DNA from 3 places in the Desulfitobacterium sp. LBE genome. Region 1 is predicted to be linked to each of the others. Evidence: riboswitches for the same ligand, from Rfam matches in the RefSeq annotation. Region 1 holds a riboswitch; each other region holds the start of a gene.
What was found. Region 1 has a riboswitch for cyclic di-GMP ahead of DESLBE_RS19755 (sigma-70 family RNA polymerase sigma factor). Riboswitches for the same ligand answer to the same signal wherever they lie in the genome.
Positions count from the first base shown of each region.

Region 2: it holds a riboswitch for cyclic di-GMP, as region 1 does, so the genes downstream of both, DESLBE_RS25935 (Na+/H+ antiporter NhaA) here and DESLBE_RS19755 (sigma-70 family RNA polymerase sigma factor) in region 1, are expected to answer to the same signal.
Region 3: it holds a riboswitch for cyclic di-GMP, as region 1 does, so the genes downstream of both, DESLBE_RS11540 (HD-GYP domain-containing protein) here and DESLBE_RS19755 (sigma-70 family RNA polymerase sigma factor) in region 1, are expected to answer to the same signal.

Region 1 is NZ_VLKD01000001.1:4,171,679-4,179,473, reverse strand. Features, by position in the region: gene DESLBE_RS19760 (recombinase family protein) at 1-726, opposite strand, end outside; gene DESLBE_RS19755 (sigma-70 family RNA polymerase sigma factor) at 1,305-1,754, opposite strand; cyclic di-GMP riboswitch class I at 2,160-2,250, opposite strand; partial or broken gene DESLBE_RS27350 (acetyl-CoA synthase subunit gamma) at 2,319-2,475, opposite strand; gene DESLBE_RS19745 (arsenate reductase ArsC) at 2,531-2,944, opposite strand; gene arsA (arsenical pump-driving ATPase) at 2,977-4,713, opposite strand; gene arsD (arsenite efflux transporter metallochaperone ArsD) at 4,715-5,110, opposite strand; gene arsB (ACR3 family arsenite efflux transporter) at 5,171-6,247, opposite strand; gene DESLBE_RS19725 (metalloregulator ArsR/SmtB family transcription factor) at 6,237-6,554, opposite strand; gene DESLBE_RS19720 (molecular chaperone TorD family protein) at 6,855-7,442, opposite strand; gene DESLBE_RS19715 (4Fe-4S dicluster domain-containing protein) at 7,517-7,795, opposite strand, start outside.
Region 2 is NZ_VLKD01000001.1:5,449,451-5,457,245, forward strand. Features, by position in the region: gene DESLBE_RS25905 (4Fe-4S dicluster domain-containing protein) at 1-378, shown strand, start outside; gene DESLBE_RS25910 (DUF2085 domain-containing protein) at 408-776, opposite strand; gene DESLBE_RS25915 (zinc ribbon domain-containing protein) at 779-1,162, opposite strand; gene DESLBE_RS25920 (hypothetical protein) at 1,207-1,515, opposite strand; gene DESLBE_RS25925 (NAD(P)/FAD-dependent oxidoreductase) at 1,644-2,903, shown strand; gene DESLBE_RS25930 (hypothetical protein) at 2,996-3,565, shown strand; cyclic di-GMP riboswitch class I at 3,664-3,758, shown strand; gene DESLBE_RS25935 (Na+/H+ antiporter NhaA) at 3,946-5,115, shown strand; gene DESLBE_RS25940 (HutP family protein) at 5,455-5,883, shown strand; gene aroH (chorismate mutase) at 5,901-6,266, shown strand; gene aroF (3-deoxy-7-phosphoheptulonate synthase) at 6,347-7,375, shown strand; gene DESLBE_RS25955 (prephenate dehydrogenase/arogenate dehydrogenase family protein) at 7,375-7,795, shown strand, end outside.
Region 3 is NZ_VLKD01000001.1:2,424,109-2,431,903, reverse strand. Features, by position in the region: gene DESLBE_RS11555 (FAD-dependent oxidoreductase) at 1-1,143, shown strand, start outside; gene DESLBE_RS11550 (4Fe-4S dicluster domain-containing protein) at 1,140-1,427, shown strand; gene DESLBE_RS11545 (catalase) at 1,751-3,727, shown strand; gene DESLBE_RS11540 (HD-GYP domain-containing protein) at 3,842-4,903, opposite strand; cyclic di-GMP riboswitch class I at 5,007-5,094, opposite strand; gene DESLBE_RS11535 (ISAs1 family transposase) at 5,290-6,396, opposite strand; gene DESLBE_RS11530 (MBL fold metallo-hydrolase) at 6,566-7,537, shown strand; gene DESLBE_RS11525 (CBS domain-containing protein) at 7,628-7,795, opposite strand, start outside.

The DNA of each region.
Region 1 (7,795 bases):
AGCTTCCTGCCGGGAATCAAGAACACCTCCCTCAGCCATTTCCTCCACATCAGGGATCTCCATATCCCCCTGCTGCATAGAAGTAAGCATAGGAAGTAGTTTATTTTCTAAAAAATCCCGATCCGAGCAATATTCGATAACGCCATCATGGGTTGAAATAACGGCCACATCACTGGGTGTGGTGATAAGCACGTCACCTCCTTCTCCGGTCGTACTTTGAGCAATAAAGGCTGCGATATTTTTCGGAGTTACCTTTAAGACATGGGGAACGTAGATGTCATCCCGCTCAGAATAAGCCACTAAATAAGGATGTTCCAGGACTCGCGGATTCGCTAAATTCATCAAAGCGTCAACCACTTGCGGGGAAAGTATCTTAAAGAGAGCAGCATTGATCTCACCCTCTTTGGCCGAAAAAATCTTAATGCCCTGTTCATTCAGCCGCCGGAGAAAGTCAATGGTTGGAACTTCATCCCTGCCAAGCCGGGAAAGACTTGCAATGAACAGAGCCTTCATCTCGCCTGCAGCAGCGGCTTCCGCCACTATAGCCAGACCGTTGCGCTTAAAATCCGGGCCACTGCCGATATCCTGAGCTATTCCGACGACCTCATATCCCTGCCATTTAGCATAGTCCGAGAGTACCTCGCTTTGCTTTTTCAGGCAATAATTTGCATCCCCGGAAGCTCCAACTCGCAGGTAAGCCCAGGCCTTTTGTTTATCATCCGTCATTTTTATCCCACCAATATATAAGATTTAGCTTAGATTCTACACGGCGGAACTTTTAAGCCCCGCCGCGCAGTATCTAAGATCAAAGTGATGAGTTTGTTCTTCATTTCCAAAACAGTTGCCGTGCCTCTATTCGACACTACTTCCCGAAGCACAAAAGAATCCATGATTCTTACAGGGCGGCAGCATAAACAGTCTGCCGGTTAAGCAAACACCATAGGAATCTCACCTCTCCCAGGATCTCTGCGAGCCGCCCCCATTGCCTGATCCTGCTTGCAGCAGGGCTGTGGCTGGACGGAAGTAGCATTATCCCTGTCCATTTCCTTGCGAAACAGCCCACCACGGGCTGTTTTATGACCGGGCATTCCCGCTCGTCGCCTTCGATGCCATCGGTTCGACGGATACCTGTCACCCATCCGCAGGTAGTCTTGGCGCGCCTGTCAACGTCGCTGCCGCTCAGCACGGCTGGACAGTTCATGTATTTATGCTGCCGGATTTTTAGTTTTCAAAGAACAGAAAGGGCATAAAGAAACCCCCTCACTTATTTCCACGTTGAGTGAGGGGGTTGCACGGAACTATTTTTACTTATCCATGAGTTTTTTTAATTTGCCCAGAATCTTAATCTTCCGGTCATGAATGGTCATATAAGGAATACCGGTTTCCCTTGACAGCTGCCGTTCGCTCTTGCCTTTAAGAAACAGCTCAGTGATCAGCTCCTTTTCCTTCGGTGCCAGGAGTTCCAGGCAAGTCTGCATTTTCTCAAGCATGACCGCTTTCACTGCAGCATTCTCTACGCTTACCCGCTCATCGGCAAACTGCCGGTTTTCCTCCAGCAGCCGTTCATAGGAGTCTTCCCGGCTGGGAACGAATGCAACGGTCCGCTTAACATAGTCAATCCGGTACCGCTCTGCTTTCAGGTCGTATTGTTGGTACTCCATCTTGCGGTCGCTTTTTTCCAGTGCCTCAATCTGTTCATCGCTTAAACCGGGATACTGTTTACGATAGTTCACCCTTTTTTCTAATTTAGCCATCGGCTTGTCCTCCATTTCGCGATCTTTTAAATCTGGAAATGAAGAACAAGCGGAGGTGAGCGGCAATTCGGAACTGATGTGCTTTTGCAGAAAGCGGTGCAGCATGTAAAGTTTTTCGCACCCAATTGCCTGAATATTGTGAAATTAACCGCTAAGAAAAAACCAGCACTTTGCAATAAGCGAAGTGCTGGTTTTCGGCGGTATTGAATTGATGGGAGGCCGTATAGACAAAGTGCTCTGTCTTTATTTCGACCTCCTGATGAATTGATAACGGTAAGCGCGGCAATGAATCCTGAGGCCCCCTTTCGCCAAGTACAAATGTCAGCAAAAGGCAGACCTGAGAAGCATTAATCAATGTTGTAAAGCATATACAACAAAAGCCTGTCTAAAAGACAGGCTTGCAACATTGGCAACCAGGCTATCATAGCGCCTTTTAAGCACCTTAGATCCTACGGTTTTGCGTCCCTGCCTTTAGGCAGGTTTGCCCTTGACTTTATTCAGTTTTACTAAACACATCTCTGCCATGGCCTCTATCGAACCGTAAACAACCTTCAACCCAGAATGCCGGGTTACCTCATGAGCACTTACGCCCGGTGCACCCAACTGGGGTAAGATCAGCGTTCGATGAGAGATCGCTTTATCGAGTTGCAATGGCCAGAGGATTTAAGATTTCGGTCGTTCCAACGATCCCTTTACCAGCAGCACACCATACAATAATACCTTGGTATCAGGGATTAGAATCCAAGTGTCCAAGCCAGATAATTCTTTTTTAATACTTAAGCACTAATTTCACCGCTCATTATCCGTTCTTTAAGTTTCAAAACTTTATCTTCGATGACTTTTGCCGTTTCGATAAACTCATCATCGCTTTTTCCTGTTGGATCTTCAAGACCCCAGTCTTCTCGGTACTTACACGGTACATACGGACAATTAACATTGCACCCCATCGTAATCACAATATCCGGCTTTGGGATATCTTGAATCAACTTGGAAACTTGAGTCTTTTCCATATCAATATCATAAAGCTGTTTTACGATCCGAATGGCGTCTTTATTAATAGCAGGCTTTGTCTCGGTACCGGCTGAGTACGACTCAAAAACATCTGAAGCGAATCTTTTACCCAGAGCCTCAGCCATCTGTGAACGACAAGAATTGTGTACACAGACAAAAGCAACCTTTACTTTACTCATTATTAGTTCCCTCACTTAGTCATTGGTGAAAATTAGAGTTCAAGCAGTTTATCTCCTTTAATGTCTTCGGCGCTCCACGGGATCACAGCAAAATTCCCCTTTGCATGTTCATCGACCTTATTGATCCACTCGATCTCATGGCTTGCCTTTGCCGCCAATAATTGGTTGGTGGTTCCTGTACGATACAGAGAAGAGTTAATAACCCACCATTTCGTCGCAATCCCTGCCCGTTTCAAATCTCCTTCAAGACGCATCGCTTCGTAGACCGGTGTAGCTTCCGCAAGGGTAACAATGATGACTTCCGTCTCCTCTGAATTGCGAAGTCTCGGAAGAAGTTTTTTCACCGATTCCGGAATATCGCCTTGTGAACGTTTAATTTCTTGGTGATAGCTCTGGGTGGAATCCAGTAAAAGTAAAGTGTGCCCTGTCGGCGCGGTGTCGATAACCACCACTTGATCTTCGGCTTTCTCGACAATTTGGGCAAACGCTCTGAATACTGCAATCTCTTGGGTACAAGGAGAACGCAAGTCTTCCTCGATATAGGCAATATCCTCCTCCGACATTGTTTCTCTTGCCTTAGAAAGGACTTCCTCTTGATATTTTTGGAGTTCTGCCTGCTCATCAATGTGGCTTAAGGTAATCCCGCTCTTCTCATTGATGACAAATCGGAGGTGGGCCGCAGGATCTGTGGTCGTAAGATGCACCTTTTTCCCTCTTTCCGATAATCCCAAGGCAACGGCCGCTGCAATCGTTGTCTTACCGACCCCGCCCTTCCCCATCGTAAAAATGACCTTTTTATGGGTGTCATGCAGATCATCAATGACATCTTTAAGCTGCGGAATGGTTTCTTCCTGAATTCTTTCTTTATGAATAATCAAGTTATCCTGGGTGAGCAAAGCTCGGACATTTTCTATCCCCGTGACATTATACGCTCTGAGTGGCACCGTATAGGTGAGTAAGTTCTGTAAACCCTTTGGCATTTCTTCAAGTGCCTTCTGTTGCTTGAGATAAAGACTTTCGGAAATTGCATCATCATAGGAAGCAAGGACTCCGTTTAATATCAATACTTGATTGTTTACTCCTAAATCCGCCAGCTCCTTCGACGCTCGCACAGCCTCTTTTAGCGGAGTTTCTTCGGGACGCGAAACCAGAATAAGGGTTGTCAAGTCACCGTCTGCTAAGGTTTCTACAGCTTTTTTATACATTTCCTTTTTACTCTCCAAACCAGAGAGTTGCCCTAAACAAGATGCCCCATGCGTGCTTTCACTGATGAATTGACTCCACGCCGAGGGAAGCTGAAGCATTCTCAGCGTATGACCTGTCGGTGCCGTATCGAAAATGATATGATCATACTCTTCTTGCATTGTTTCATCCGTTATAAATTGCGAAAACTCGTTAAAAGCTGCAATCTCAACGGTGCAAGACCCTGAAAGCTGTTCCTCCATATTTTTGATAACGACCTCGGGAAGTTTACCCCGATAAGGTGCAATCACGCTTTCGCGGTATTCATCAGCCGCTTGTACAGGATCAAGGTTAGCCACTACAAGATTAGGTACCTCTTTAATTGCCACACCCTTATTACTAAGATCAGTTTTGAAAACATCTTGAAGATTGGAGGCAGGATCAGTACTAATAAGCAAAACTTTTTTGCCATTATCCGCAAGGCTCACCGCGGTAGCGCAGGCTGTTGAAGTCTTGCCGACACCACCTTTACCCGTATAGAAAAGATATTTTGTCAATTTAATCTTTTCAGGAGTAAATGCCTTCATTTTAACAACATCCCCCATCTGAACAATCACAGGAACCTGAACTACTTTTGGTAGTGACTTCAAATGGATTAGATTTTTCGTTTAAAGTTCCACTGGGTAAATCCAAAATTTTACAAAATTCATCATTGGAAGGATATCTTCCTGTTAAGACAATTTCCCCGTCAAGTACGATAGCCGGTAGATCATCGACTCCTTTAGTATTAAGGAGGTCATTAATGGTTTTATTATTAACGAATTCCATTGGGGCACTTGTAAGATTGAATCGCTCAACCTCGATACCTTTTTTATTCAAGGCACTGAGGACCGTTGAAATTCTGAGGAGTTCTTGGTCAACGCCGACACCACAAAGGCCTGTAGGACAGCACATCGCCGGTTCAAAGATTTGTATTTTCTTCATTTTAATCACTCCTATTTATTTGTAAAATTATTTAATACCCAAACATTATTTTTCTTTTCTTTAGATACTAGAATTTGCAACCCCTTTTCTATCGAAGTACTTTCTCTTAAAGTAAAAAGCGAGATTAACCAAAGCAATCATCACAGGCACTTCAACGAGTGGCCCAATAACGGCTGCGAAGGCTTGATCCGATGCGATTCCAAAAACAGCAACTGCAACAGCAATGGCAAGCTCAAAGTTATTGCTGGCTGCGGTAAAGGCAAGGGTTACTGTCTGCTCATAGTTGACACCTTGCTTATAGGACATATAAAAACTGATCAAGAACATAATGGCAAAATAGATTAACAGCGGAATGGCAATACGAACCACATGAAAAGGAAGTGCCACGATAAATTGTCCTTTTAAGACAAACATCACAATAATGGTGTATAACAAAGCTATTAAAGCAAGAGGCGATATTTTAGGAATAAAGACCTTTTCATACCACTCTTTGTTCTTAATTCTTAAGAAAATAAATCGGGTTAAAAAACCAGCTGCAAAAGGAATTCCTAAATAGATTAAAACGCTCTTAGCTACATCCCCCATGGCAACATGAACCACTTGCCCACCCCAGGAAAGTCCTAACCATTGAGGTAAGACGGTGACAAAGAAATATATATATACCGAATACAGTAGGATCTGGAAGATAGAATTCAAGGCGACTAGAGCAGCGCAATATTCATTATCTCCTTTGGCCAACGTATTCCAGACAATAACCATGGCTATACAACGTGCTAGACCAATAATAATAAGACCAATGGCATAATTCGGCATATCAGGTAACAATAAGACAGCCAAGATAAACATCAACGCAGGGCCGATTATCCAGTTTTGAACCAAGGACAGTAGGAGAACCTTTTTATTTTGGGCTACTTTGCCTATTTCCTCATACTTTATCTTTGCCAGCGGTGGATACATCATAATAATAAGACCGATGGCTATAGGCCATGAAATCGTACCAGTACTCATACTCTCTAAAGTCTTAGCAAGGCCTGGAAAGAGGTATCCCCCTAACACCCCTATCCCCATGGCAAGAAAAATCCATAGAGTTAGAAAGCGATCGAGAATAGATAACTTCGCTGGAGCCTTAACATTCACATTTACGACCTCCCACATTATTATTTTCTTTTTGACTTGTTATTTCAGCCAACAGATTCTTTGCAGCTTCACACCCCTCCTTATTAAAAGAATAGTACATCCACTTTCCTTCTCTCCGACTATCCACAAGTCCTGATTCACAGAGAATCTTCATGTGGTGTGATAAGGTTGATTGTCCGATCTGCAAATCCTCAAGGATTTCACAGGCACATCTCTCAGCACTTTGCAACATTTCCATAATCATCAGCCGATTCGGATCGCAAAGCGCTTTAAAGACTTTTGCGTTATTTTGATATTTATTTTCCATATTCATGTCGACACCTCATATCCATTTTTATCGATATGTCTATTATACGCCTCATATCGAAGAGCGTCAATATGAAGAAATTAGTCCAACAAATATATTCTTAACGCGAATTATTTCCACTCACAATAGGCTGCACGGCTGAACGGATCTGGCATTCCAGAATGCAATCACTACCTTATGAAAAGATATAAAACAGGCCAGATTAAACGGCACATTTATGTCGTTTTTTCTGGCCTTTGTCTATGCTGTTAACATTACTCAGCACTCTGCTTAACCCCATATATTTATCTAATGTCTTAATTAGCTGACCAATTCTAAAGTTAAATTTGCTAATCCTTTGTAAAAAGGACTTTGGGCATTTTCTTCAATTCTGTTGGTAAAGTCAGCTATCCAAGACTTTAGATATTTGTCCATAAAAGTATCTTTCATAGTAAGCCATTGATTATCCTTCGTCTCAAGGTATTTCGCTATAAGGTAATAGACGAACTCAAGCTCAGTAATAATGTGATCAGGAGGTTGTTTAAATTCATCAGATAACTTAAGCCCAGCGTCTCCATAGGCTTCTAATACCTTAATAGTGGAATCGCCCATGAGTCTGCGCTGCCCATCTATATAAATTGAGCCATAGGGTGGTGCTAATAGATCAAAAGGTCCAACAAATAATTTTGCATGCTCTATTTTCAGAACTTCAAAATCTGTTATGCCAACAAGGTAGTCTTCCATTTCGGATACCACAGGAATCAAATCAGGTCTATGCTCTTTAAGAGTTTCTTTAAGAAGGGATAGCACTTCTTCCATTGCCTCAGAGGGGAAACCATACAGCAAGGAGAGAAGCTTATAGGAGTTTGCTGCTTGGGTTATAGTGCCAGTATCTAGGTGAGTAACCATTCCTAACCCAACCTTTCAATTAAGCATTGTGCAAACGGGCCGATTTTGACCCGTTTGCAATTTTTCATGAATCTTTATGAATGGTGGAAGTTCCTGATGTAAAATACTTTGGGCTGAGTGCCGGCATTTGGTTTTAATTGCTTATAACCATACTTGCCGATTAGCTGGCTAACTTCACTTGTGGGGTCATCAAAATCACCAACAGTTCGAGCATCAGCAGGGCAAGAAGCAGCACAGTAGGGGATTTCTCCCTTGGCCAGGCGGTGATCACACAGGGTGCATTTTTCAACGATGCCCTTGGGGCGAATGCCGTCATAGGTAGCTGCCCGGTCAGGGTTGTAGTAGGGGATTTT
Region 2 (7,795 bases), 1.3 Mb from region 1:
CGGATGCAAGCTTATCCCCAGGATAAGATGCCCATACCTGCTTTGCAAGTGGGAAATATTTGCACCAGCTGCGGAGTATGTGCGGCCATCTGTCCCCAGGCAGCCCTTACCAAAAGGGAAAACGGGGATGAGTTAACCCTGATCTATGAACCGTATAAATGTGTCCGTTGTCAGCGCTGTGTCACTATCTGCAACCCGAAGGCCCTGGAATTTGTGCCAAAGCAGCTGTCCCATCGTCACTACACAGGCAAGATTCTTCTTCATAAGGGCAGTCCTAAGCATTGCACCCGCTGTGGCAAACTAGTCTTCGATAATTCTGAACCCCCCATGTGTGTCGCTTGTGCTTCCTCTTCCGGTGACAGCATCTTTAATGCTTAGCCCCGTATAGGGTCTTTGCTTTGTTGTATTTAAAACATGATATAATCATACAAGAGCCTGCCATGATTAATACCCATCAGAATAATTTTAGCCAGTAAAAAAACAGTAGCGATTCCTGCCCCAATGCCGGTCAATAGTCTGCGTTTATTCGTGCTCTCCCCTAACCCCAAATATTGAACACTCCCATCGATTCCTAAGGGAATAAGCAAGAGAATGATCGTTCCCAGTGGTACAGGGTGATACTTCAAAGCAAGGAGTGCGCCAAGGATATAGCCGAAGGCTATTCCGGTACATCTTGCACAGACTGGAAATTGGCGTCCCCTGAAAAAGAAGGATCGTTCAGGCAGACGGTGGCATAGAAACAAATAATGCAGGGCTTTGCCAATGTTTATGTTCATGCTCAATAACCTGTTGCCGCACTAAATCCTCCCCAGACAATACCGAACACATAAAGAATCATGCCAAAGGCAACTCCGCCTATGGTCCAATTACAAATGGATTTGGCTTTTTCAGGCTCCTTGGTATGCCAAACAAAAAAAAGGATGATACCGACAACCGGCATACAGAATGAAGCGGCCTTGGCTGTTTTGGGAGCATTCTCCTCTTTCAAAGCAGCCCCTTTCGTAATAAGCTGCGCTCCGCAATTCTTGCAAAGTTCATGCTTTGATTTAGTATTCGCACCACAGGCTTGGCAATGTTTGGTTCCATGGAGCGGCTTGACTCCACAGTTTGGGCAGACCTTAACTTTTTTGCCAATTTCCATACCACATTCGCGACAGAACATTCCTTCTCTCCCCTCTCTCTCAGTGAGTGTAAAAACAGCCGGAGCTAATTATGATGGTGATGATGACCGCAGCTGCAACCCGGCCCGTGAACATGTGGGGCAGGTGAAGAGCCGTCTTGTTTGGAGGTCCCTTTTTTAATAGGTTCTCTTAGCAGTTGATTCATTAAATGCTGGGTATGGGAAAGTGGCTGCTGCTGAATTTCCAGAGCCAGCTCAATGGCTTGGCGCAGCGTTTCATTAGGCACTCCCAAGGCTTTGGCATCCGTAACGGCTGAGCGAAGGCTGGCCAGGGCATTCGTAGCTGCAGCAGCAGATATCTGTATTAATAAAGTCGTTTTTTGATCCAATTCCATAGTGATTCCTCCTATAATTGAATTTAAACTTAATATAGCATAAGAATGTGGCAAGCACAAAAACTTTAAACAAATCCATGATGTATACAGTCGATTTTCAAGGGATTGGATTCAAGAAAGGATTAAGAATGAAGAAAGAACGCGTTATTGTGATCGGAGCAGGAGCAGCCGGACTTATGGCTGCAGGCCAAGCCGCCCTGAAGGGGGCCGACGTGCTGCTCCTGGAAAAGAAAGAACGTCCCGGGCGTAAAATTGCCATTTCCGGCAAAGGACGCTGCAATCTGACCAATGCAGAAAATGTGGGGGATTTTATTCGGAATTATCCAGGCAACGGACGTTTTCTCCATGGCATCTTAAGAGAATTTGATAATGTAAGGCTTTGCGATTTCTTTGCTCAGTATGGTGTTGAGACCAAAACTGAGCGGGGAGGGCGGGTGTTTCCTGTCTCGGATGATGCCGAGCAAATCGTTGAGGCCTTGCTCAAGTATATTATGGATGCAGGGGTGGAACTGGCCACCGGACAGACGGTGGAAGAGATACTCCTGGGTGAAGAGAAGGTCCGGGGTGTGCGTTTAAGCAATGGGAAAGTCCTTGAAGGCAAGTCGGTGATCGTCTGTACGGGAGGGGGGTCTTACCCCGCCACAGGCTCCGCCGGAGATGGCTACAAGATGGCTCAAAAGCTGGGGCATAAGGTGATTCCCCCACGGCCATCTCTTGTTCCCTTGAGAACTTATGAAGATTGGGTAAAGCAGGTTCAAGGGCTTTCCTTAAGGAATGTGGAAGCCACGTTGTGGTATGGCGGGAAAAAGCAGCAAACGGAGTTTGGGGAGATGCTTTTTACTCACTTCGGCGTCTCAGGACCCATCATTCTCACCTTAAGCCGTTGGGCAGGCGAAGCGTTGGCCGGCGGGGAGAAGGTTCGCTTGACCCTTAACCTTAAGCCGGCCTTAACTGCGGAGCAATTGGATCAGAGAGTGCAGAGAGATTTCAAGAAATACTTGAATAAGCAATTCAAGAACTCACTGGATGAGCTGCTTCCCAAAAGCTTAATACCCCTGGTGATCCAATGGTCCCAAATTCCCCCGGAGAAAGCGGTCAATAGCATCAATAAAGAAGAAAGAAAACACCTGGTCCATGTGTTGCAGGAACTTCCTTTAACTATCAAAGAGACGCTGCCTTTAGCGGCAGCTATCGTGACCGCTGGCGGAGTGGATGTCAAAGAAATCGATCCCAAGACCATGGCTTCCAAAAGGATTAAGGGACTTTATTGGGCCGGAGAAGTAGTGGATGTGGACGGAGTGACGGGAGGATATAACCTGCAGGCAGCCTTTGCCATGGGGTACCGGGCCGGCCGGGGGGCGGGGGAATACGCCTTAGTCGATGACTAGTACTCCATAATACCTAGAATCTGCACATTCTAAGATAAGAATCATGTCTTAGTTCCGCCACGGTTGCATAAACTGGTGATGAGGTGAAGTTTATGCGTCGGTGGCAATTTTTTAGTAAGTATAAAAAGCGGAGTGGGTTCATTCCTCGTTCCGGAAGAAGCGCACCCCGTGTCAGGAACTATCGGCATAGTGCGCCCACGGGCTTGCTTAGATTTGAGAAGGTCATTATTCGGGCAGTGGTTCTCTCTGCTGTCTTCTTGGTTTTAGCTCAAATGGCCTTAGGGTTAGCCAAAGACCCTGTAGGTTACTATATTTCCGTGGCCCAGAACATAGAAGCCCCCTCCTTGGACAGTACACCGGTATCAAGTACAGTCACTCCGAACTTGATTCAGGAAACGATTCCCCAAACCTCCCTGATCACCCTCAAGGCGGTCCCCGCTGCTCCGGTTCGCGTGATCCAAAATGGCAAAACGCTGGGAACGTTGGCACGGGGAGAACTGGAGATTCCTGTTCAAACAGGAGTAATTCAATTGGATGGAACCAATGTGTCCGCTATTGTTCGCATCCAGGTGATTAAGAAAGATTCCGCCCTGACAGAGCCGCGGCTTAATCAGACCCTAATGATCGAGCATAATATTCAAACCTTGAGAGTCGGGCGCTGAAGTATGGAAAACAAGAAAAATGCAGAAATTTGCCGGGTTTTATTGCTTAAGGCAGTTTATCTATGCTATACTAAAGTATCTGAAAATTATATTATCGTTGATGGTTGGAGCAAACTTTGTGAAAGCAAAGGACGCTAAAGCTATGGGTCTAAGGCCGTCGCGCAAGACCGGCTAGGATCGCCAGGCTACAAGTAGTTAGAACTTCTTAGGGGAGAGTAGTTCCTTTTTGGACTACTCTCTTTTTGTATGCTTTTTTTGCCCTGTTGGGAAGAATAAAGGGTTGAGCAGCAGTATAAGGCAGCCGGCAGTGTCGCCTTTTGTGGGGCGTGAAAATATAAGGAACATTTTACACATTATTTTTAACTTGAGGAGGAAGACCAGTGAGTACGCAGAAAAAGACCATCAATTTTTTGCAGGAGTTTTCGATTCCATTAATTCTAGGTGTCCTTATCGCACTTGTTTGGGCTAATTTAGCGCCGGAAAACTACCATCATTTTGTCCACAATGAAATTATCGGCCATATATCTCTTCATTTCTTTGTCAACGATATCTTTATGGTGTTCTTTTTTGCCATGGCAGCGATAGAAATTACTCAAAGCCTGCTGCCCGGAGGAAGCTTAAATCCCCTTAAAAGGGCGATCAATCCTCTGATGGCCACCCTTGGCGGAGTTCTGGGCCCAGCCCTTGTCTTTCTTGGTTTAAATGCCCTGATCGGGAGTCCTGAGTTTGCCAGAGGCTGGGGTATCCCTACAGCCACCGATATTGCTTTAGCCTGGCTGGTGGCAAGGGTAGTGTTTGGAGCTCAGCATGCTGCAGTCTCTTTCTTGCTGCTTCTGGCTATTGTCGATGATGGCATCGGTCTGATGATTATTGCCTTCTTCTACCCTGATCCCGCCAACCCGGTGGCACCCCTCTGGTTATTGCTCACTGTGGCGGGTATGCTGGTTGCTTATCTGCTCAGACGCAAAAATGTTCAGAGCTACTGGCCTTATATCATCTTTGGGGGAATTCTGAGCTGGGCCGGCCTTTATCTGGCGCATATTCACCCGGCTTTGGCCCTGGTGTTTATCGTTCCCTTCCTGCCCCATCCTCCCCGGGAGGAATTCGGCTTATTCGAAGATGATCCCCAGGATCACTCCACTCTGAAAACATTTGAGCACGAGTGGAAAATATTCGTGGACTTCGGCCTGCTTTTATTTGGATTAACCAATGCCGGGGTGGAATTCTCAGAAATCAACACTCTCACCTGGCTGGTTCTCATTGCTCTCGTCGGCGGAAAAACCATCGGCATATTCCTCATGGGTTCTTTGGCTACAGTCATCGGCTTTCCCTTCCCCAAAGGCATGGGGTATAAAGAGCTCCTGGTGGCCGGCGTGATAGCGGCTATGGGACTTACCGTTGCCCTATTCGTCTCGGGTGTAGCCTTTGTTGATCCGGGTCTGCAGGGAGCAGCAAAGATGGGAGCACTGTTCAGTGCAGTTGCGGCGGTCATTGCTTTTGCCTTGGGTAAAGTGCTCGGAATCAAGAAAGTCAAAGACACTCAGGCTTAAGGTGTGGCTGGAGCAGGTCCTCTGGGAGCGGGGCCTGCTTTTTCTTTTGGCTCCTGTCTTGAAAATGATCCCAATGCATTATATAATATAATTTAATATCTAATCCGACAGCTGGTGTAGGGCATAGTGTAGGACGGTTGTGGTTCTCTTATTTTTTACTCTTAAATTTAATAAAGGAAGGATGGTAGGACGGTGATTTAGTGAATTAGACACCGTAGGTGTCTTTTTTGTTTTCTTTTTTAGGCAAAATGTCCTAATGTGCTAAAGCACATAGTGTAGTACTATTAAGGATGGGTTAATCTAAGCCAAGGAATCCCTTTAGGGAAAGGAATGAATAGAATGGTTGCTGAAAGTAAGAAAATTGCTATGGCGGCGATGCGGATGGCTATGGCTGAAAGCCGTGAAGAGGAAGTTCACTTGAAGGACGGTTTCGGACGCCACGGCATTCGCACTGTGGCGGTGGATTATGGGGGCGAATATCTTACAGCTATTAAAAAAATCGTGGAAAGAGCCATTGTTGCCGCGAAACGGGAAGGGGTCATTCAAGAAACCCATGGCGATGAAGGAGCCGTTGCCGGTGCAACCCGGGAAGCTTTGAGCCAGATTATGCCCAAGGCCATGGGATTGAATATCGGTGGAAAAATAGGCATTGCCAGAAGAGATGAACATTTATCGGTAGCGGTTTTCTTCGGCGTGGGTTTATTGCATTTGGATGAGGTGGCGGTAGGCCTGGGACATAGGGCAGCGCCGAAAGAAATCAAGGACTAAAAGGGAGGTGAACCAATGTGACAAGAGTTCGTGGTATACGGGGTGCCATTACGATTCAAGAAAATAATGCTGAACACATCCGTGAAGGGACACAAGAGCTTTTGCAGGAGATGATCAAGTGCAATTCTTTAGCAACAACGGATATTATCAGTGCCATCTTCACCCTGACCAAGGATATTGATGCGGCATTCCCGGCGACTTTCGCCCGCCAGCTGGGCTGGGACCGGGTCCCTATGATCTGTCTGAATGAAGTTCCTGTTCCGGGTTCACTGCCGATGTGCATCCGCGTGCTGCTTCATGTGGAGTCTGCTTTGACCCAGGAAGAAATTCATCCGGTTTATCTAAGGGATGCCGTTAATTTACGCAGAGATCTTGTTGAGTAGAGTTGTATTATGGTAGATTTTGCTCACCTTGCCGGTGAGTAGTGGAAAAATGTAGGATGGTAGTTAAGGAGTGGAACATTATGATTATCGTATTAAAGCGTGGAGCCGGTGAGGCAGAGGTTCAGGAAATCAATGAGCGTTTAAGCCAGGAAGGATTCAAAATTCACCTCTCCCAAGGGGTGGAGAAGATCATCATCGGTGCTGTAGGGGATCGCTCACGGCTGAAAGCCCTGGATCTGGAAGCCCTGCCTTGGGTAGAGAAAGTGGTTCCGATTCTGGCGCCGTACAAACTTGTCAGCCGTGAATTTCAGAGTGGGAATACCATTATCAAGATCGGCGATTATGAGATCGGCGGCGAAGAAATTCACGTGATGGCGGGACCCTGCAGTGTGGAAAGCCGGGCCCAGATTATCGAGACTGCCCATGCTGTTAAAGAAGCAGGAGCTACCTTCTTGAGGGGGGGAGCCTTCAAACCCCGTACTTCCCCGTATGCTTTTCAGGGCTTGGAAGAGGAAGGCTTAAAGCTTCTTGCCGAGGCCAGGGAGGAGACAGGATTGCTGGTTATAACCGAAGTAGTGGATGTGCGGGATGTGGAACTTGTAGCCCATTACGCAGATATCCTGCAAATCGGGGCCCGCAATATGCAGAACTTCTTCCTCCTGAAAGAAGTAGCCAAAACCAATAAACCCATTCTCTTAAAACGAGGACCCTCGGCAACTCTTGAAGAATGGATGATGGCCGCCGAGTACATTATGGATGGCGGCAACTACCAGGTCATGTTCTGTGAGCGGGGGATTCGTACTTTTGAAACCTATACCCGGAATACCCTGGATTTAAGCATGGTCCCCGCTCTTCAATCCCTTTCCCATCTGCCGGTTATTGTCGATCCCAGTCACGGAACCGGTCGCTGGAACCTGGTGCCTCCCATGGCCAAAGCGGCGGTAGCAGCCGGAGCGGACGGTATCATTGTTGAGGTGCATCCCCAACCGGAGAAAGCCGTATCCGACGGCAAGCAGTCCTTAACTCCGGATAATTTTGCCTCGATGATGGCAGAGCTGGAGATTCTGGCTCAGGCACTGGGCAGACCGGTGAAAGGGGCTCGCCGGTGATGGAAAAAGGTCGGGAAATTATTTTGTCCGGAGGATGGACAGGGCAAAGGCAGCCCCGTGCTTGTGTCATCGGCCTCGGCCTGATTGGAGGGTCCTGGGCAGGTGCGCTGGCAGGGCAGGGGTGGTCTGTCTGCGCTGTAGAATGCAATGAAGAAAGTCTGAAAGAAGCAAAAGTTCGGGAATGGATCAAAGAGGGCTGGCAGGAGATACCGGAGAGCCTTGATGTGGATCTGGTTATCCTGGCGACGCCTATTTCCCTGCTGGCAGAAAGTTTTGCCCGGGTCGTCGGTTGTGTGCCTGCCGGCAGCCTCATCACCGATGTAGGAAGTGTAAAAATAGACATATGCCGGGCAGCCAATCAGATGAATTCGGTCTATTTTATTGGGGGCCACCCCATGACAGGATCAGAGCAGCAGGGAT
Region 3 (7,795 bases), 1.7 Mb from region 1:
TATAGCCATAGCCTGGAGAAGATCATGCCGGATTTTGCCCGGGAAGCCCCTGTCGAACGCCGAATTACCAGAGAAAAGATCAGCTTAATGACCAATGAAAGCAATGTTACTTTGGATTTTTATTCTTCCAAGCTGGGTGTGCAGGGCAGTGATTCTTATTCCGTTTTGAGAGGGGTCTTCGATCAGTGGCTGGCTGAAAAGGCTGAGGAGGCCGGTGTACAGATTATACCGGGGATCCGGGTCGATGACCTAATTATTCGGGAAGGAAAAGTCTGCGGTGTGGTGGCAGGAGAGGATGAGCTGGAAGCCGATATCACAATTCTCGCCGATGGTGTCAATTCGCTCCTGGCTCAGAAATTGGGATTTAGGGGAGAGTTGGCAGCCCACCATGTGGCCGTGGGAGCGAAAGAAATCATTGAATTGCCACCCCAAGTTATTGAAGACCGTTTTAACTGCAATGGCAATGAAGGAACGGCCTGGCTATTTGCCGGGTATCCCTCTGACGGGCGTGTGGGAGGTGGATTCCTGTATACGAATAAATCGAGCATTTCCCTGGGAGTAGTCACGACCTTAAGTGATGTGATCAAAGGAAGCAAAACCGTACCTCAGATGTTGGAAGATTTTAAACAGCATCCGGCTGTCCAGCCGCTTATTAAGGATGGCAAGATGATTGAATACTCCGGTCATCTTGTACCTGAAGCCGGATTAGCCATGATCCCCAAGATTGTAGGCAATGGAGTTTTGGTCGTCGGCGATGCCGCCGGATTCTGCATCAATTTAGGCTATATGGTACGGGGGATGGACTTTGCGGTGGCATCGGCCGAATGTGCGGCTAAAGCAGTACTTAAAGCCAAAGAAGCGCAGGATTTCAGCGAGGGATACCTTCATTGCTACCAGGGGTTATTGGAGCAGAGCTTCGTTATGCAGGATTTAAAACGATATAAAGATTTCCCCCACTTCCTGGAGGAAACCCCGAGAATTTTCAATGAGTATCCTAAAATGGCGGATGATCTGCTGACAGACATGTTTGTGGTCAAGGGAGAACCGGCCCAGCCCTTAAGAAAAACCATCATGCAGCATGTGAACAAGATAGCATTGCTGAACATTATCAAAGACGGCTGGAAGGGGGTGCGTTCACTATGAGTCAGGTCAATGTCGATCAGAAGCTTGGGGTCAATAAGTTCCATGTGGATGAAGAAAACGCCCATATTGTCATGAAAGAGGGGAATATCGATCGGGCGGAATATCAAAAATTGGTTCTGGCCTGTCCGGCAGGGTTATATAAAATTAATGACAGCGGCGACATTCAATTTGACTACGCCGGGTGTCTGGAGTGCGGCACCTGCCGGGTGCTTTGCGGTAAAACCCTTTTGGATAAATGGGAATTTCCTCTGGGGACCTTAGGTGTGGAGTTTAGATACGGGTGAATTTCTATTGAATTGAGAAGGCAATAAAAGAGAGGCTTAACCGCACAATGGGTTTCAAGCCTCTTTTTTGCTTCAGCTTCTTACTTCTAAACACGCCGGTAGAAAGCTGGCGTAGTAGGCAGTGTCTATCTGCTTTGATCTTGCATATAAGCTCGTCTGGGCGGGCATAATGATTTTCGAATCGCGTAGACCGAGGAAAGCCGGAATTTTAATTCCGAGAACCTACATATATGAAAATGAGGTGAGTCAGATTGAAGGATAACAAGCCCAATAAAAAGCGTGAGCAATTAGAGCCGTTTATTCACGAATCAGAAGGAAAGAAAATGACATCGAATGAAGGAATCACGATTTCTGATGATGAAAACACATTGACGGCCGGCGAGCGCGGGCCAACACTTATTGAAGATTTTCTTTCCCGGGAAAAACTAGCCCACTTTGATCGTGAACGTATTCCTGAACGTGTCGTCCATGCCAGAGGATACGGGGCACATGGAGAGTTCCAGCCCTATGAATCCTTAGCAGATTTAACGATGGCTGATTTTTTGCAGGACCCCAATAAAAAAACACCCTTGTTTGTCCGCTTCTCACAAGTCGTTGGCTCCAAAGGCTGTAATGAGACCAATCGGGATGTCCGGGGTTTTTCCATTAAGTTTTATACCGATGAGGGCAATTTCGACTTGATTGCCATTAACATGCCGGTGTTCTTTATTCAGGATGCGATTAAGTTCCCTGACTTAATCCATGCGGTGAAACCAGAGCCGGACAATGAATATCCACAAGGTCAGACAGACCACAACACCTTCTGGGACTTTATGGCGAACAACAAAGAAACTGCCCATATGTCTTTATGGATTGCCTCGAATCGCGCCTTTCCCAAAAGCTTTAGAACCATGGAGGGATTTGGGGTACATACCTTCCGTTTAGTGAATAAGGATGGAAAATCCCACTTTGTTAAATTTCATATCAAGCCCTTGCTGGGCGTCCATTCATTAATCTGGGATGAAGCCCAGCGTCTTGGTTCAGATGCTGACTTTCACCGCAGAGACTTATGGGAAAATATAGAGATTGGCAACTATCCGGAGTATGAGATGGCTATTCAGGTCATTAAAGAGGAAGATGAGTTTGCCTATGATTTTGATCTGTTAGATCCGACGAAATTGTGGCCGGAAGAAGAGATTCCTTTACGCAGAATCGGCAAGATAATCCTTAACCGCAATGTGGAAAATGCTTTTGCTGAAACCGAACAAAGCGCCTTTCACCCTGGGAATATTGTGAGAGGGATTGACTTTTCCAATGATCCGCTCCTGCAAGGGAGATTGTTCTCCTATACCGATGCCCAGCAGGCACGGCTTGGTCCCAATCATCAACAACTGCCGATCAATCGTCCAGTATGCCCATTTGCCAATAATCAGCGTGACGGCGCTTCGAGGCTGGTTATTGATCGCGGAAAAGTTGCTTATCATCGCAATGGGCTTGCGAATAATAGCCCGTATACGGTACCAGGCACCCAAGGCGGGTTTGTCACGTATCCATACACCGTAGAAGGACATAAGGTAAGATCAACAGCTCCTTCCTTTAAGGATCATTACTCTCAGGCAAAAATGTTCTGGAATAGTATGAGTGAGGTTGAAAAGCGTCAGATTATCGGCGCTTACTGCTTTGAACTTGGCAAATGCGGACCCTTTGTCCGGCAGGAATGGGTTAATGTGCTTGCTCATATCAGCACCGAATTGGCCAAGAGCGTCTCCAAGGAATTAGGCACAACTGTGCCGGCAGATGTCGAGGAATCTCCGGTGACGAAGTCCTCTCCGGCCCTTAGCCTGCAGAATACGATTTTTGTGCCGGATACATTGCGCGTCGCGGTTTTCCTCGCTCAAGGCTTCGATGGCCCCGGTGTAAGCAAAGTGTTGGAAACTTTGGCGGCCGCCAAATTAAGAGTGGTCATTGTCCACGATACCTTGGGGACGGTCAGTGGAACCGAGGGGGTAACCTATGAAGTCCATGACAGCTTTTTAACGGGTTCCCCACTTGTCTATGACGGGATACTTATCGTGGGAAGCGGCAATATCACCCCCTATTTTACGTATACAGCACAGAAATTTACAACGGATATCTACAACCATTTCAAACCCATCGGCATCATTCAAAAGGGTGATGCTGTACTGAAACCGCTGGGCTTATTGGCTGATGAGGGGATCGTAACGGATTCAGGTCCGGAGTTTGCAAGCAGATTTATCAAGGCCATGGCCAAGCAGAGATTCTGGAACCGTCCAAGTTTTCTTTATCCTGCTCTGGTTTAATGCAAATGAGACCGTTTCCCGGTATTCCACCGGGAAACGGTCGTTTCTTTCGGACAGATGCTGATAGAGGACATGGCAATGTGATAACGGTAACGCTAAAACACCGGAGGAGTATTACTCCAGAATGGATTCGATAAAAAGGGTCCGTTCCTCGACGAGATTGTATTCTTTCGCTTGGACACGGGAGAGGGTTTGATCGGCTACTAAAACCCTGATGATGGGGCGCATAGGCAGGCTCTTATTTTGCTCGACGACAATACCTGTTTCTCCGGTACTCAGTTTTACGGTACAGCCTGTGGGATACGCGGCAATATGCTTAAGAAAAGTAATCACGAGATCCTTAGGGAAAAACTTCTCAGCACTGCCCATAAGAATTTCGCAGGCCTCATAAGGCGGAATGCGGGTATGTCCTGGACCGTCATTCACTAAATTATCATAGAAATTAGCAATGCCGACAATCTGAGCCCACTGGTGAATGGCATCTCCCTCGAGCTTACGAGGATAGCCGTTGCCATTGAGACGCTCATGGTGCTGGAAGGCAATATGGGCACTCAACAAATTCAGCTCCCGTTTTGTCCGGAGGATATCGAAACCGTGATTGGTGTGAGTTTGGTAAAGAGCCGCTTCCTTGGGAGTAAAGGGTTCTCGCTTGCTTAGGAGCTTCTTGGGCAATTTCACAGTGCCAATATCATGGAACAAGGCACCGATGGCCAGCCCTTCAAGATTTTCCCGATCCAGGCCCAGGGCCTTACCCAGTACGATGGAAAGAACGCAAACATTGACGGAATGGGCAAAAATCTGATTATCGTAAGTTCTCATATCTGTTAACCCGATGAAGATATCCTTTTGGAAAAGGATATCCTGAATAATATTGTCAATGTTCCTTTTGACATTAAAACCGTCAAAGTCTTTTCCCACTTTCACAGCCTGCACAGCATTATCCAGGGACGCCATGGCCTCCCGCCGGTGCTCTTCAGAGATAATATCCTCTACGATGATATCCTTGCTTACCTCATCGTCAATATAGAGAATGTTGATGCCAAGGGTTTTTAAACGGTCTATATAGGATTTGGTCAGAGCCATCCCTTTCCCCAGGAGTACACGGCCATCATTGGCATAGATTGTTCGCCCTAGAATATCCCCTTCCTTAAGCCTGTTTATGCTTAACTGACGCATTGAACGTTCTTCCTTTCAAAATCATCTTAATAAAAATTATAAAAACAGTATAAAATTAAAGTCGCCATGTGAACTGGCGACAAAGGTGTTTAAAGCTTAAGGCTTCGGTAGCTTGGCGATCATCAGGAGTGTATCCAGGAAGACCCATAGCTTTGCGTCCCTGGCTTTCGCCAGGTTTGCTATTGTCGAATCACTAAAGTACAGGCTATGCTATTTTAAGTATCGAAATATTTAAGGCTTTATCATCCATTCTATTATAAGGGCTAAGTTTTAGCTTCACAACATCTTCTCCCCTAACAGTTGGAGAATTTTTAAGAGGGTAGAGTAGACACGACAAACGCATGAAAATCTTTATCCACATAGCTCCATGTATGCCCATTAAAAAATTACATACTGAGAATTTGACCCATATATTTGGCAGGATTGGAACAAAAGGCATACCGCTTACTTTTCAATGAAGCTCTCATTCCTATATCTAATAGCTTCAAGATAGGCAAACACATTTTCCGCAATATATTCAGATTTAATGCTGCATTTTTATCCAAGGTTGTGTTGTTATCCTCTCGAAAGGTTACGTCCAACTGCCAGTGCATACTTTCTATGGCCCAATGTCCTCGCACTGCTTTGGCAAAGAGTTCTGGCTGGACAGGCAGGCTGCTGATATAATATCGCTTTTCCTCTGTGACTTTTCCCTGTTTTTCGATGGTTTTGACGACCATTCCTATGCTCTTGAGCCCTTTCCATCGTTCTTTGTCCGCTAGCCATGAAACATCTTCACTTTGATAATAGTCCCGCTTTTCCATCTGACTCCGGGCTTTTTCTAGGGTTCTTGTATGTCCTGACCCTTTTTTAAACTCTTCTTCCTCAAAGTAAAGCGCGATGTCCTTATATAAATTGGCCTGGTTTTCTTTGACCGCTAAGACATAATCCGCTTTTTGGTTTACGATTTGTTCTGCAATCTTGGTTTGAGTTCCCATGGCATCTATCGTGATCACGCTGTTCTTTAGGCTTAGAGTCTTGAGCAATTCCGGGATGGCTAGGATTTCATTTTCTTTTTCTTGGATTGTTTTTTGTCCAAAACATACTCCGTCGTCTTTGGACCATGCAGACACGACATGCAGAGCCCGTGTTTCATTGACCCTACTTCCGCGCATGGTTTTTCCGTCGATATTAATGATTTTCTTGAGCTTTTCTCCTTCCCCGCGGCTTAACATGTCATTCCATGCTGCTTGTATTCCCCCCATGGTCTCTGGAGTAATTAAGCCCATCACTCGCTGTAGTGTGTCGTGGGACGGTATTCCATGAGGGATGTCTAAATAGTTACGTAATAGCTCCTCATGGGATACTGCAAAAATCTGTATTTCTTCCCATGTATCCGCATTCCCCAGCATTCCAAATAAGACGATAACCACGATGTCCATGAGTTTGTGCTTTGTTTTGTGGGCCTGCCTTGGGTCGTTGATCTGTTCTATTCTTTTGAATAGTTCCTTCATGGCAATCTCCTCCTATTCCTTAGGAAGATCTTACCATGCTTTTTGCTTTTTATTAATGATATTTTTCATGCGTTTGTCGTGGTAGAGTAGAGCGTATGTCTATGAATCACAGGATAGTTGTGTTAGAATAATCGGAATAGTTAATTTTTTAAATATTGAGGTGAAAAGAATGATTCGGGAAGTCTACCCCCAGATTTACTTAAATGAAATACCCTTGCCAAAAAATCCACTGAAGGCATTAAATAGCTATATTATCCCCTCTCAAGGCCGTTCCTTGATTTTGGATACAGGGTTTAATAGGGAAGAGTGTAGGAATGCTCTGATGGAAGGAATCAGAGCGTCAGGCATCGACCTGAAACGGACAGATTTGGTGCTGACCCATATGCATGTGGACCATTCCGGGCTGGCTGACTATCTGTGGAAACAAGGGTGTAAGGTCTATATCGGAAAGAAAGACGGTATTCTGCTCAATAATTTCAGAACCTCTCCTGAACAGGTGCTGGGGCATTTGAGTGAGGGTCTTAATTTGAACCAGGGAATCGGCATGAAAGAGATTGAGGCTTTCGACATAGCCCCTAAGGAACCCTTTGCATACACCCCATTGCAAGAAGGGGATTGCTTAGAAGTGGGTCCCTATCGGTTCGAAGTGATCGATATTCCAGGCCATAGCCCCGGACATATCGGTTTATACGAAAGAAAGCATAAGCTGTTTTTGGGCGGGGATCATATCCTGAATGAAATTACCCCGAATATTACTTTTTGGCATTACAAAATCGATAGCCTGGGAAATTTCATGGAGAGCCTGAACAAAATTCGCCGGTTTGAAATTGACTGGGTGTTTCCGTCTCATCGCAGTCTTATTCAAGACCATCGGCAACGGATTGATGAATTGATCATTCATCATCAGGAACGACTTGAGGAAATCACCGGGATTCTGCGTGATGGCCAAAAATCAGTCATAGAGACAGCGGCAAGAATGCATTGGGATTTGAGCTATAAGAGCTGGAATGATTTTCCCCTTACCCAGAAGTGGTTTGCCTCAGGTGAAGCTATGGCTCATCTGGAGCATCTGGTGTACAAAGGAGAGGCCCAGCGGGTGAACTCCGAGGGGAAGCATTATTATGAATTGGTTAATCCATGACTTCTTTCATTGATAAAGTCAGCCCGCCGGGTCCCAAAAGGAAGCGGCGGGCTGCTTGTTGTGTGGGCTATGTAATTTGGCAAAGAACGGCTACTCCTCGATAAGAACCTTAATGACATCTTTTCTGGTGATGATTCCGACCATTTTGCCGTTTTCCATGATGGGCAACCGTTTCACATTGTGATTGATCATGAGAGAGGCGGCTTCCTCAATGGAGGCGTCTTTATCAAGAGTTATAACCTCATGAGTCATTATTTC